Azospira inquinata: one gene and its partner. The protein of the gene in region 1 interacts with the protein of each later gene in a pairwise test. Links are inferred from orthologs where the notes say so. Each region holds a gene or a part of one and is shown in the gene's direction. Other genes may lie near its edges.

What was found.
Region 2: the proteins of mtgA (region 1) and Azoinq_RS04255 interact in binary tests that used the Escherichia coli proteins (3 or more experiments, as listed by UniProt). The link is inferred for Azospira inquinata from one-to-one orthologs.

Annotation. Positions count from the first base shown.
Region 1 is NZ_CP064782.1:1,904,152-1,911,957, forward strand. The notes cover bases 2,504-5,475. They hold mtgA (monofunctional biosynthetic peptidoglycan transglycosylase), read left to right. Parts: upstream 2,504-3,627; coding sequence 3,628-4,323; downstream 4,324-5,475. Other genes in these bases: Azoinq_RS08760 (TonB family protein), read left to right, coding at 2,504-2,805; aroE (shikimate dehydrogenase), read left to right, coding at 2,819-3,631; mgtE (magnesium transporter), read left to right, coding at 4,546-5,475. Also shown: Azoinq_RS08755 (ribonuclease catalytic domain-containing protein), read left to right, coding at 1-1,913; more of Azoinq_RS08760, read left to right, coding at 1,921-2,503; more of mgtE, read left to right, coding at 5,476-5,988; Azoinq_RS08780 (HDOD domain-containing protein), read right to left, coding at 6,064-6,930; Azoinq_RS08785 (NAD(P)H-dependent flavin oxidoreductase), read right to left, coding at 7,121-7,806. UniProt on the Escherichia coli protein: Peptidoglycan polymerase that catalyzes glycan chain elongation from lipid-linked precursors. May play a role in peptidoglycan assembly during cell division in collaboration with other cell division proteins.
Region 2 is NZ_CP064782.1:964,802-969,551, reverse strand. The notes cover bases 1-2,996. They hold Azoinq_RS04255 (peptidoglycan D,D-transpeptidase FtsI family protein), read left to right. Parts: upstream 1-619; coding sequence 620-2,374; downstream 2,375-2,996. Other genes in these bases: Azoinq_RS04250 (UDP-N-acetylmuramoyl-L-alanyl-D-glutamate--2,6-diaminopimelate ligase), read left to right, coding at 2,371-2,996; ftsL (cell division protein FtsL), read left to right, coding at 336-620; rsmH (16S rRNA (cytosine(1402)-N(4))-methyltransferase RsmH), read left to right, coding at 1-295. In the rest of the region: more of Azoinq_RS04250, read left to right, coding at 2,997-3,861; Azoinq_RS04245 (UDP-N-acetylmuramoyl-tripeptide--D-alanyl-D-alanine ligase), read left to right, coding at 3,864-4,750. UniProt on the Escherichia coli protein: Essential cell division protein that catalyzes cross-linking of the peptidoglycan cell wall at the division septum. Required for localization of FtsN.

The DNA of each region.
Region 1 (7,806 bases):
AGCGCGCCAAGGTCAAAGCGGCGGCCGTATTGCTGCGTTTTAACGATCCGGCCCCGGGCGCCCTGCTGGAAGCGGCGGCCCCCCTGGCCGAGGGCATCGAAGCGGAATTCCTTTGGGAGTGTTGTGCCGATGGCGAATTTTCTTTTCTTGATATTGCCCAGGATTACTACGGACAAGCGCCCGGCGCGGTCGAAGCGGCTGCGGTCCTGCTTGCCCTACACGCAGCGCCTATCTACTTCCACCGCAAAGGTAAGGGCCACTTTCGCAAGGCCCCTCCCGACATTCTCCAGGCTGCTCTGGCCGGTCTTGAAAAAAAGCGTCAGCAGGCGTTAGCTATCGAACGCATGGTGGAGGAATTGAAGGCCGGGGCTCTGCCCCGGGAATTCTCCCCCCACCTGACCCAGCTGCTCTACAAACCGGACCGGAACCGGCCTGAGACCAAGGCCCTGGAAGCGGCCTGCGCCGAATTGAGCCTGTCTGCCGCCCATCTCCTGGAAAAATGCGGGGCCGTGCCCTCCAGCCGGGATTACCACTTCCAGCGCTTCCTCTTTGAATACTTCCCCAAGGGGGTGGATTTTCCCCCGGTGACGGTGAAGCCCATCGCCGACGACCTGCCTTTAGCCACGGTGCGGGCCTTTTCCATCGACGATGCGGCCACAACGGAAATCGACGACGCCTTTTCCCTGGAAGCCCTGCCCGGCATCGGCTGGCGCATCGGCATCCACATCGCCGCCCCCGGCCTGGGCATTCAGCCCGGGGACGAGCTGGATATGATCGCCCGGCAGCGCCTGTCCACGGTCTATATGCCGGGCAACAAAATCACCATGCTGCCCGACCCGGTGGTGGCGGCCTATACCCTGGCGGAAGGCCAGCCCCGGCCCGCCGTTTCCCTCTACCTGACGGTGGATGAAAACCTGGAAATCCTGAACCAGGAATCCTGCCTGGAGCGGGTGCCCGTGGCGGCCAATCTGCGCCATCACCAGCTGGAACCCTGGTTCAACGACGCCACCGTGGCCGCCGGTGTGCCCGCCACGGCGGAACAGCTCCCCTTCCGGGACGAACTGCTGCTTCTCTACCAGTTCGCCTGCCGTTGCGAAGGGCGGCGGGGCAAGCCCTCCGCCACCCAGGGGGTGAATGACTACAACTTTGAAATTTTCCCCGATGCCGCCGACCCCTCCGGGCGGGGCGACCGGGTGGTCATCAGCGAACGCAAGCGGGGCAGCCCCCTGGATAAGCTGGTGGCGGAACTGATGATTGTGGCCAACGCCACCTGGGGCGGCCTGCTGGCGGAACACAAAATCGCCTGCGTCTATCGGGCCCAGGTGGGAGGCAAGGTGCGCATGACCACCTCGCCCCTGCCCCACGAAGGCCTGGGGGTGCCCCAGTACGCCTGGTCCTCCTCCCCCCTGCGGCGCTACGTGGATTTGCTCAACCAATGGCAGCTCATCGCCTGCCTGCGCAACGACCCCCCCCATTTCGGCACCAAGAGCGAACTGCTCTTCGCCGCCATGCGGGATTTCGACATGACCTACGCCGCCTACAACGACTTCCAGCGCCAGATGGAGCGCTACTGGTGCCTGCGTTGGCTGGCCCAGGAAGGGGTGAGCACCATTGACGCCACCCTGCGCAAGGAAAATCTGGTCAAGCTGGACCATCTGCCCCTGCAACAGCGGGTGCCCTCCCTGCCCGAGCTGACTCCGGGCCAGCGGGTGCGCCTCACGGTGGAAGGCTGGGATTACCTGGACCTGGAATTGAACCTGCGCTACCAGGAAACCCTGGATGAGCCCGGGGCCCCCCTGCCGGTGGCCGAGGAAGAAGGGGACGGGGAAGCGGAAAGCGCTGCCGCTCCGGAGACTGACGGCGCCACCCCGGGGGACGCCCAGCCCCCCGCCGCCACGGAGCAGGAGGCCTGAGGTGCCCATGGCCCGGAAGCAACCCTGGGAATTTTTCCGCCATTACCTTCCGGCGTCCCTGAATCTGACGGCGGCGATCACCATTTCCCTGGCGGTCCACGCCCTCGTTCTCGCCATCCACTTCACCTCGCCAGACCTGTCCCGGGCCTTCAAGGACCGGGCCATGGAAATTGTCCTGGTGAACAGCCGTTCCAGCCACAAGCCCCGGGACACCCAGGCCCTGGCCCAGGCCAATCTGGACGGGGGCGGCAACACGGCGGAAAACCGCCGGGCCTCCACCCCCTTGCCTCCGTCTCCTCGGCAGCAAGAGGGGACGGAGCTGGAACAGGCCAAGCAGCGGGTCCAGGCTCTGGAAGCCCAGCAGCGGGCCTTGCTGACCCGGGCCCGCAGCCAGCATCAGGTGGCCCCCCGGTCTGCCAAGGATACCCAACCCGATCCCACCCCCAAGCTCTCCGGCCGGGATATGGCCAACAACGCCCTGGCCATGGCCCGTCTGGAAGGGGAGGTGAACAAAAACCTGGACGACTACAACAAGCGCCCCCGGCGTAAGTTCCTGGGCACCCGCACGTCCGAATACCGCTTTGCCCAGTACATGGAAGACTGGCGCCTCAAGGTGGAGCGGGTGGGCACCCTGAATTACCCGGATGCGGCCCGGGGCAAGCTCTACGGCAGCCTGGTGCTGTCCGTTACCATCAATTCGGACGGCAGCGTGGAAAAGGTGGAGCTGGAACGGACTTCCGGGGAAAAGGTGCTGGATAACGCCGCCCTGCGCATCGTCAAAATGGCCGCCCCCTACGCCCCCTTCCCCCCCGATATCAAGCGGGACGTGGATCAGTTGGTGATTACCCGCACCTGGTTCTTTACCAGCGGCGACCAGCTCCAGGCCCGCTAATTTCTCCCCCATCATGACCGACCGCTACGCCGTTTTCGGCAATCCCATCGCCCATAGCAAATCCCCCTTCATCCATGGCCGCTTCGCCGCCGCCACCGGCCAGGATCTGAGTTACGAAGCCCTGCTGGCCCCCAAGGACGATTTCCCCGGGGCCGTGGCCGCCTTTATTGCCGCCGGGGGCAAGGGGGCCAATGTGACCGTGCCCTTCAAGGAAGAAGCCTTCCGCCTTTGCCAGCGCCGTTCCCCGCGGGCCGACCTGGCCGGGGCGGTGAATACCCTGGTTTTCCGGGACGGGGAAATTTTCGGGGACAACACGGATGGGGCCGGTCTGGTGCGGGATCTGGAACATAACCTGGGCCTGAGCTTGGCGGGCAAGCGCCTGTTGCTCCTGGGGGCCGGGGGCGCCGCCCGGGGCGTGCTGGGGCCCCTGCTGGCGGCCAAGCCCGCCACCCTGGTAATCGCCAACCGGACGCCGGCCAAGGCCGCCGATCTGGCCGCCCGTTTCGCCCACCTGGGGGCGGTGACCGGGGGCGGCTACGGGGACATCCAGGGCGCCTTCGATGTGGTTATTAACGCCACCTCCGCCAGCCTGGGGGGCGATCTGCCACCCCTGCCCGCCGGGGTTTTCGCCCCCGGGGCGGCGGCCTACGACATGATGTACGGCAAAGGGGACACCCCCTTCCTGGCCTTCGCCCGGCAACAGGGTGCAACCCTGCTGGCGGATGGCCTGGGCATGCTGCTGGAACAGGCGGCGGAATCCTTTTTCCTGTGGCGTGGCCTGCGCCCGGACACCGGTGCCCTGCGCCGGGACATGGAGGCGGCATGAGGGGCGTCTGGCGCTGGACCAAGCGGGGCCTCTTGGCCCTCATCGCCCTGGGACTGCTCTACCAGTTCTGGCTTTTCGGCTGGGTGCTGTGGTGGAACTGGGTCAATCCCCAGACCACCCATTTCCAGGAAATCCGTCTGGCGGAGCTGCGGGAAAAGGACCCGGAGGCGGAGCTGAAAAAGGAATGGGTGGATTACCGGCACATTTCCAATAACCTGAAGCGGGGCATTATCGCGGCAGAAGACGCCAAGTTCGTCGATCATGAAGGCTTTGACTGGGAAGGCATCCAGAAGGCCATTGAAAAGGATCAGCGCAAGGGCCGCATCGTGGCCGGTGGCTCCACCATTTCCCAGCAGTTGGCGAAAAACCTGTTCCTCAGTGCTTCCAAGAGTCCCCTGCGCAAGGGGGAAGAAGCCCTCATCACCCTGATGCTGGAACATGTGATGGATAAGCAGCGCATTTTCGAGATTTATCTCAACGTGGTGGAGTGGGGTAACGGCATTTTTGGCGCGGAAGCCGCCGCCCGTCATTACTTCGGCGTTTCCGCCAACCATCTGTCCGCCTCCCAGGCCGCCAAGCTGGCCGCCATGCTGCCCAATCCCCGCTATTACGACCAGCACCGCAATGCTCCGGGCCTGATGCGCAAGACCGCCATTATCCAGGCCCGGATGCCCGCCGCCGACCTGCCCTAGGCTGGACGAACTGGCTCCGAAAAAGCCCCCCAAATAGGCCTGAAAAATGGCCAGGAAAAAGGCCCTAGAAAAGAGGCGGGATAGGGGCTTTTTTCCGCCCCCCTGCCAGCCCCTCCGGGGGGCTGGCCCCGACCACCTTTTTTTGTTCGTAAACGGCGTGTTTAGGGCCATGGGACGGGGCGGGGAGTGTTAAAATCCCCCATCTATTTTGCGCACCGCACCATGAGCGAAGAACTCCGTCACGCTGATGCCGAAGCCCTGCAGGAAAGCCTGACGGTGGTGCAGACCCTCCTTGCCCGGCACAAGCTGGTGGAGGAACTGTTGCGCAAGCAGGATATGCCCCGTCAGGAGCTGGTGGCCTCCATGGTCCACCGGCAGCACCTCACCGAGCTGCGCCAGAAACTGGAGCAGATGCACCCGGCGGACGTGGCCTATGTGCTGGAAGCCCTGCCCCTGGAAGACCGGCTCACGGTCTGGGACCTGGTCAAGGCCGAGCGGGACGGGGAAATCCTCCTGGAAGTCTCCGATGCGGTGCGGGAAACCCTCATCGCCCACATGGACTCGGAAGAGCTGGTGGCCGCCGCAGAGACTCTGGATGCGGATGAACTGGCCGATTTGGCGCCGGACCTGCCCCATGAGGTGATTCAGGACGTCTTCCAGGCCCTGCCCGTGGAAGAGCGGGAACAGCTCCGTTCCGCCATGTCCTATCCGGAAGACGCCGTGGGCGCCCTGATGGACTTTGACATGGTCACGGTGCGGGAAGACGTGACTCTGGAAGTGGTGCTCCGCTATCTGCGCCGTTTCGACGAACTGCCCGACCACACCGACCAGCTTTTTGTGATTGACCGGGAAGGCCTCCTCAAAGGGGTGCTGCCTTTCAACCGCCTGCTGGTCAATGACCAGGACGTGGAAGTCCATACCATCATGGTCTCCGACTTCATCAAGCTCCATCCGGATGATGCGGCGGAAGAGGTGGCCCAGGCCTTCGAACGTTACGACCTGGTGAGCGCCCCGGTGGTGGACAGCCACGACAAGCTGGTGGGCCGGGTGACCGTGAATACGGTGGTGGACTTCATCCGGGAAGAATCGGACAGCGAATTGCTGGCCCAGGCCGGTTTGCGGGAAGAGGAAGACATTTTCGCCTCGGTCTGGAATTCGGTGAAAAACCGCTGGACCTGGCTGGCCATCAATCTGGTCACCGCCTTCATCGCCTCCCGGGTGATCGGCGCCTTTGAAGGTTCCATCGAAAAACTGGTGGCCCTGGCCGCCCTCATGCCCATCGTCGCCGGTATCGGTGGCAATTCGGGCAATCAGACCATTACCATGATTGTGCGGGCCATCGCCCTGGGCCAGATCCAGCCGGAGAGCGCCCGCCGTCTGCTGCACAAGGAATTAGGGGTATCCCTCATCAACGGCCTGGTATGGGGTGGTTTGCTGGGGGTAGTGGCCTGGTGGCTCTACGGCTCGGTGCACCTGGGCATGGTGATGACGGCCGCCATGACCCTCAATCTGCTTCTGGCGGCCACCGTGGGGGTGATTATTCCCATGACCATGCACCGCCTGGGCCGGGACCCGGCGGTGGGCTCCTCGGTGATGATTACGGCCGTCACCGATTCCGGAGGCTTTTTCATTTTCCTCGGTCTGGCCACCCTGTTCCTGCTCTGAACCGGGGACAGTCAAGTTTTTCTCCCCATGAAAAAAGGCGCCCTCGGGCGCCTTTTGCTTGAGTGATGGACCCGCTCAGGCGACCGCTCCCCGGGCCGAGTTGAGCTTGAACAGTACGTCTTCCACCAGATCGTCCATGTCCATGTCGCTCAGGCCAAAGTAGCGGGCCACGATGGCCTTGCCTTTGATCCAGTCCCCTTCCTCCGCATTGATCCGCAGGAAGCTGCCCACAATGCGTTCCGCCACCAGGCCCAGGCCGATCAGGGTGCAGCTTTCCCCGGGCAGTTCTCCAGTTTCCAGCACGGCGAAATCGTGGTGGCAGAGAATAGCCCGGGTGAGGTTTTCCGGCAGGCCCCAGTTGCGCCCCAGCAGATAGCCGATAACCGCGTGGTTGGTGCCGTGGCGCTCTTCCTCCACCTGGGTGAAGGGGCGCAGGGTGTCCTGGTTGGCCAGACCCAGGGTCAGCTTGTAGTCGTCAAAGCGGCGCATCAGCAGAGGCAGGCCGCAATCGTGAAACAGGCCGAAGGTATAGGCCGTTTCCCGCTTGGTTCCGGGCAGGGAACGGGCCAGCTGGGCGCAGACCCCGGCGGTATAGGTGGCCGTATCCCAAAATCGTTCCAGGGTAGGCTGGCCGTCCCCATTGGCCAGGGCGGTTTGCAACAGCTGGTTGATGACCAGACTGAGTACATTGTTGAAGCCCAGCAGGCGCAGGGCTTCCGCCACGGATTCCAGGGGCCGGGTGGTGCCGAAAAGGGGGGAATTGGCGCACTTGATGACCCCGGCGGCCAGGGCCACATCCTTGCTGATGAGTCGGGTGACCGTGGTGTCGTTAATCCGGTCTTTGCGCATTTCCCGGCTCAGGGCAGCCAGGACGGAGGGGCAGGGGGGAATGGTGATGCCGTTCAGCAGTTTGCCGACGGCCTGTTCGTCTATGGTTTGCATGGTCTGCAAAGGGGCTGGCGGCCTGGGCCGCGAGATGGTTTATGGTTGTAAGGCTGAATGTTACCGACTTATACGCGATTTGTGCCGCCCGGACGCTGACGCCTGTCATAAAAAATGCCCCCTGGCGGCTACCAGGGGGCCTGTCGCTCCTTTCGCCCCTTTTACCCGGGGCGGGGGGGGGCCCAACCCCTTAGGCTTTCAGGGCCGGGGAGGGGGGTAGGGCGCAGGCCTGGGCGTATTCCCGAGCAAGCCGGTCCACCAGTTCGGCCACAGGGGGAACGTCCCGAATGCCGGAAACGCCGTGGCCGGCGCTCCACACGTCCCGCCAGGCCTTGGCCTCATCCCCCCCGTAGGCGTGGGCCGGGGCGGTGCCTTCCCGAAGGCTTTCCCGGGTGTAGCCGGCCTTTTCCAGACTGGGCCAGAGAAAATTGGCCGGGGTGCCGGAAATGGCCGGGGTGTAGACGATGTCGTCCGCCGTGGCCCCCACCAGCATTTCCTTGTAGCCCGCCTGGGCCCGGGATTCCCGGGTGGCGATGAAGCGGGTGCCCAGGTAGGCCAGGTCCGCCCCCAGGGCTTCTGCGGCCCGGATGCCGTAGCCGTCGGAAATGGCGCCTCCCAGGATCAGGGGGCCGTCCCAGAACTGGCGGATTTCCCGTACCAGGGCAAAGGGGCTCTGGGGCCCGGCGTGGCCCCCGGCCCCGGCGCCGACGCAGATAATGCCGTCGGCCCCGCCGGCCAGGGCCTTCTGGGCGTGTTTGGCATGGATCACGTCGGAGAAGACCAGGCCGCCGTAGTCATGGACCGCCGCCACCACCGGGGCCGGATTGCCCAGGCTGGTGATGACGAAGGGCACCCGGTGGGCCACCACCCGGTCCA
Region 2 (4,750 bases), 940 kb from region 1 along the record:
AGAACTCCAGGAGCTCGCGCTAGTCCTGCCCCAGGCCCTGGAGCTGCTGAAACCCGGCGGCCGCCTGGTGGTCATTTCCTTCCATTCCCTGGAAGACCGGATCGTCAAACGCTTCCTCAAAGAGCAGGCCGAGCCGGATAAGCTGCCCAAGGACCTGCCCCTGCGGGCCGACCAGCTGCCGCCCCCCAAGATTCATCTGGTGGGCAAGCCGGTGCGGGCCTCGGAGGCGGAAGTGGCGGCCAATCCCCGGGCCCGGAGCGCCATTATGCGGGTGGCGGAAAAGGTGTCGGCATGAGCGCCCCGGTTCCGTTCCGTGCCCCGGCGGGGAGCCGGCCATGCTGAGAGTGAATCTGGTACTCCTGCTGGTGGCCACCATCTGCGCCATGGGGGTGGTCACCTCCCAGCACAAGGCCCGCAAGCTCTTCCAGGATCTGGACAATGAGCAGGAGCGGTCCCGCAGCCTGGATGTGGAATGGGGCCAGCTCCAGCTGGAACTGTCCACCTGGGCCGCCCATCCCCGGATCGAGAAAATCGCCCGGGAAAAACTGAAAATGCACGGCCCGGATTCCAGCAAGGTGATCAATGCCTCCCTGCCCGCCGGTCAAGGGGGGCGGCCCTAATGCGGGTCAATAAGCCCAAAGCCCACCGCTTCGCCGAAAGCCCCGTGCTCCAGCTGCGCATGCCGGCCTGGCGCTCCCGCTTTGTGGCCCTCATGCTGCTCCTGGGCTTTGCTGCCCTGGTGGGCCGTTCCTTCTATCTCCAGATCATCAATAACGATTTTCTTCAGGAGAAGGGGGATTCCCGCTACCGGCGGGAGCTGGACGTGTTCGCCTCCCGGGGCCGGATTACGGACCGGAATGGGGAAATTCTGGCGGTTTCCACCCCCATGAAATCCATCTGGGCTATCCCCGGGGACGTGAAGCTGACGCCGGAACAGTCCCAGCGCCTGGCCGCCCTACTGGAAATTGACGAGCGGGAATTGAAGCGGCGTTTGGCGGAGGACCGGAACTTCGTTTACCTCAAACGCCAGATTCCCCCGGAAATCGGGGAGCGCATCGCCCAAATGAAACTGGCGGGTATCCACCAGGACAAGGAATACCGCCGCTACTACCCCTCCGGGGAAATGACTGCCCACATCGTGGGCTTTACTGGTATTGACGACAAGGGTCTGGAAGGGGTGGAGCTGGCTTTCCAGAACCAGCTCATGGGCCATGACGGCAGCCGAACCGTGATCAAGGACCGGCGCGGCCAGGTGGTGGAAGACGTGGGCGCCGCCAAGCCGCCCCAGGACGGCAAGGACATCACCCTGGCCCTGGATTCCAAAATCCAGTATCTGGCCTTTAGCCAGCTGCAAAAAACCGTTCAGGACAACGACGCCAAGGGCGGCGGTGCCGTGGTGGTGGATGCCCGCAACGGGGAAATCCTGGCCCTGGCCAACTGGCCGACCTACAACCCCAATAACCGCCAGCATCTCACCGGGCCCCAGCTGCGCAACCGGGCGGTGACCGATACCTTCGAACCGGGCTCCCCCATGAAGCCCTTCACCGTTTCTCTGGCCCTGGAAAAGAGCCGGGTCCAGCCCGGCACCATCATTCATTGCGCGCCGGGCCGGCTCACCATCGGCACCGCCACCATCAACGATTCCCACGCCCACGGCGACCTGTCCGTGGCCCAGGTGATCCAAAAATCCTCCAACGTGGGCACGGCCAAGATCGCCGCCACCCTGAGCTATCAGGAAATGTGGGAAAACTTCCAGAACCTGGGCTTCGGCCAGGTGCCCCATCTGGGTTTCCCCGGGGAAGTGACCGGGCGGGTACGGCCCTGGAAAAACTGGCGCCCCATCGAGCAGGCCACCATGTCCTACGGCCACGGTATTTCCGTGAGCCTGGTCCAGCTCATCCATGCCTATACGGTCTTCGCCCGGGACGGGGACGTGGTGCCCCTGTCCCTGACCCGGGTCGGGGACGGGCCGGTGCCGGGCAAGCGGGTGTTTTCGCCTCAGACCGTCCAGGAAATGCGGAACATGCTGGAACTGGTGGTGCAGCCCGGGGGCACCGCCCCCATGGCCAAGGTGCCTGGCTACCGGGTGGGGGGCAAGACCGGAACCGCCTACAAGCTGGAAAACGGCGTCTATGCCAAGAAATATGTGGCTTCCTTTGTGGGCATCGCCCCCATGTCCAATCCCCGCCTGATTGTGGCGGTGATGATCGACGAGCCCTCCAACGGCAAGCACTACGGGGGCGACGTGGCCGGTCCAGCCTTCGCCAACATCATGGGTGGGGCCCTGCGGGTGCTGGGCATTCCCCAGGATGCGCCCCAGACCGCCGGGGACAAGCCCGCTGCCGCCGAAGATTCGGCCAAGGAGGTCATGTGACCCAGACCCTCATGGCCCAAATGCTCCTCGACCGGCTCACCGCCCAGGGCGTCCAGGTGACCCGGCTGGAAAATGACAGCCGCCGGGTGCAGCCCGGAGACGTGTTCGTGGCCTATCCGGGCCACGGGGCGGACGGCCGGAAATTCATCCCCATGGCCCTGGAGCGGGGCGCCGTGGCCGTGCTCTGGGAGGCCCGGGATTTCGTCTGGCCGACGGACTGGACCGTGCCCCAAGTAGGGGTGGAAGGCCTCCAGTCCTTTGCCGGGCACCTGGCCCATCTGGTCTATGGCCGCCCCTCGGAACAGCTCAAGCTGGTGGGTCTCACCGGCACCAACGGCAAAACCTCCTGCAGCCAGTGGATTGCCCAAGCCCTGGACGGAGCGGGCCAGCCCTGCGCCGTCATCGGCACCCTGGGCAACGGCCTGTTGAACCGGGGTCTGGACGCCAGCGCCAATACCACCCCGGACGCCCTGGCCCTGCACCGGCTCCTGGCAGACTACCTGACCCAGGGCGCCCGGGCCTGCGCCGCGGAAATTTCTTCCATCGGTCTGGATCAGGGCCGTTGCAACGGCGCTCGTTTTGCCGTGGCGGTGTTCACCAACCTAACTCGGGATCATCTGGATTATCACGGCACCATGGAAGCCTACGGGGCCGCCAAGGCCCGCCTGTTCTCCTGGCCCGAATTGAATGAAGCGGTGATCAATCTGGATGACCCCTTCGGTCGCCACCTGATCGCCCAAACCACCGCCGGACTGCGTATCGGCTACACCCGGGAAGGGCGCCAGGCCCCCGAAGCCGACTGGCTGCTGGAAGCCCGGGACCTGACCCATACCCCGGAAGGCATGGCCTTTACCCTGGTGGCCCCCGGGGGCGCCGTGGCCGTGCGGACGGCCCTGGTAGGCGGCTACAACGTTTCCAATCTCCTGGCGGTGGCGGGCACCCTGCTGGCCCTGGGCTTGCCCCTGGACCAGGTGGGGGAACGCCTCAGCGCCCTGCTGCCGCCCCCCGGGCGGATGCAGCGCCTGGGCGGGCGGGATGAGCCCCTGGTGGTGGTGGATTACTCCCACACCCCGGACGCCCTGGAAAACGCCCTCACCGCCCTGCGGGAAGTGGCCACGGCCCGGGGCGGCCAGCTCCATTGCGTGTTTGGCTGCGGCGGCGACCGGGATCACGGCAAACGGCCCCAGATGGGCGCCATCGCCCAGCGGCTGGCGGATCAGGTGCTGCTCACCAACGACAACCCCCGCAACGAAGATCCCCTGACCATCCTGGCAGACATCCGGGCGGGGGCCCCGGAAGCGCCGGTGGAACCGGAACGGGCCCGGGCCGTGGAACAGACCGTAATCAACGCCGCCGCCCCGGATGTGGTGCTGGTGGCGGGCAAGGGCCATGAGCCCTATCAGGAAATTAAAGGGGTGCGTCTCCCCTATTCGGACGTGACGACGGCGGAGCGCGCTCTAGGCTTACGTCGGGAAAAGGAAGCTTGATGATGATGGATTTGCAACGGCTGGCCGGGGCGACCCAGGGACGTCTGATCGGAGAAAACCGGGAATTTGCCTCGGTGAGTACCGACAGCCGGACCATCGGCGCCGGGCAACTGTTCATCGCCCTGCGCGGGGAACGGTTCGACGGTCATGCCTTTTTGGCTCAAGTCAAAGCCCAGGGGGCGGTGGCCGCCCTGGTGGCGGAAGACGCGGTCGCCGGGCTGGAAGCCCTGGATCTGCCCCTGGTGGCGGTGCCCGATACCCGTCTGGCTCTGGGCGACCTAGCCCGGACCTGGCGGGCCAGCTTTGCCCTGCCTCTGGTGGCGGTGACCGGCTCCAACGGCAAGACCACCACCAAGGAAATGCTGGCCGCCATTCTCCAGGCCGAAGTGGGAGCCGACCGGGTGCTGGCCACCCGGGGCAACTTTAACAACGACATCGGCCTGCCCCTGACCCTGCTCCAACTGATGGAGCAGCACCGTTACGCCGTGGCCGAAATGGGCATGAACCATCCGGGGGAAATTGCCTATTTGGTGGGCATCGCCCAGCCTTCCGTGGCTCTGGTGACCAATGCCCAGCGGGCCCACCTGGAAGGCATGGGGGATTTGTCCGGTATCGCGGAAGAAAAAGGCACCATTTATTCCGGTTTGGGCACCGACGGGGTGGCCCTGGTGAATCGGGATGACGCCTTCGCCGATTACTGGCTGGGCATTAACCAGGGGCGCCGGGTGCGTACCTTCGGCTTGAAACCCGGGGCCGATGTGACTGGCACGGTCCAGGCCCACGGCCTGGAAGTCCAGCTCCATCTCCGGGCCCCGGAAGGGGAGGCGGATATCCGCCTCCAGGTGCCCGGTCTCCATAACGCCCGCAATGGGGTGGCCGCTGCCGCCGC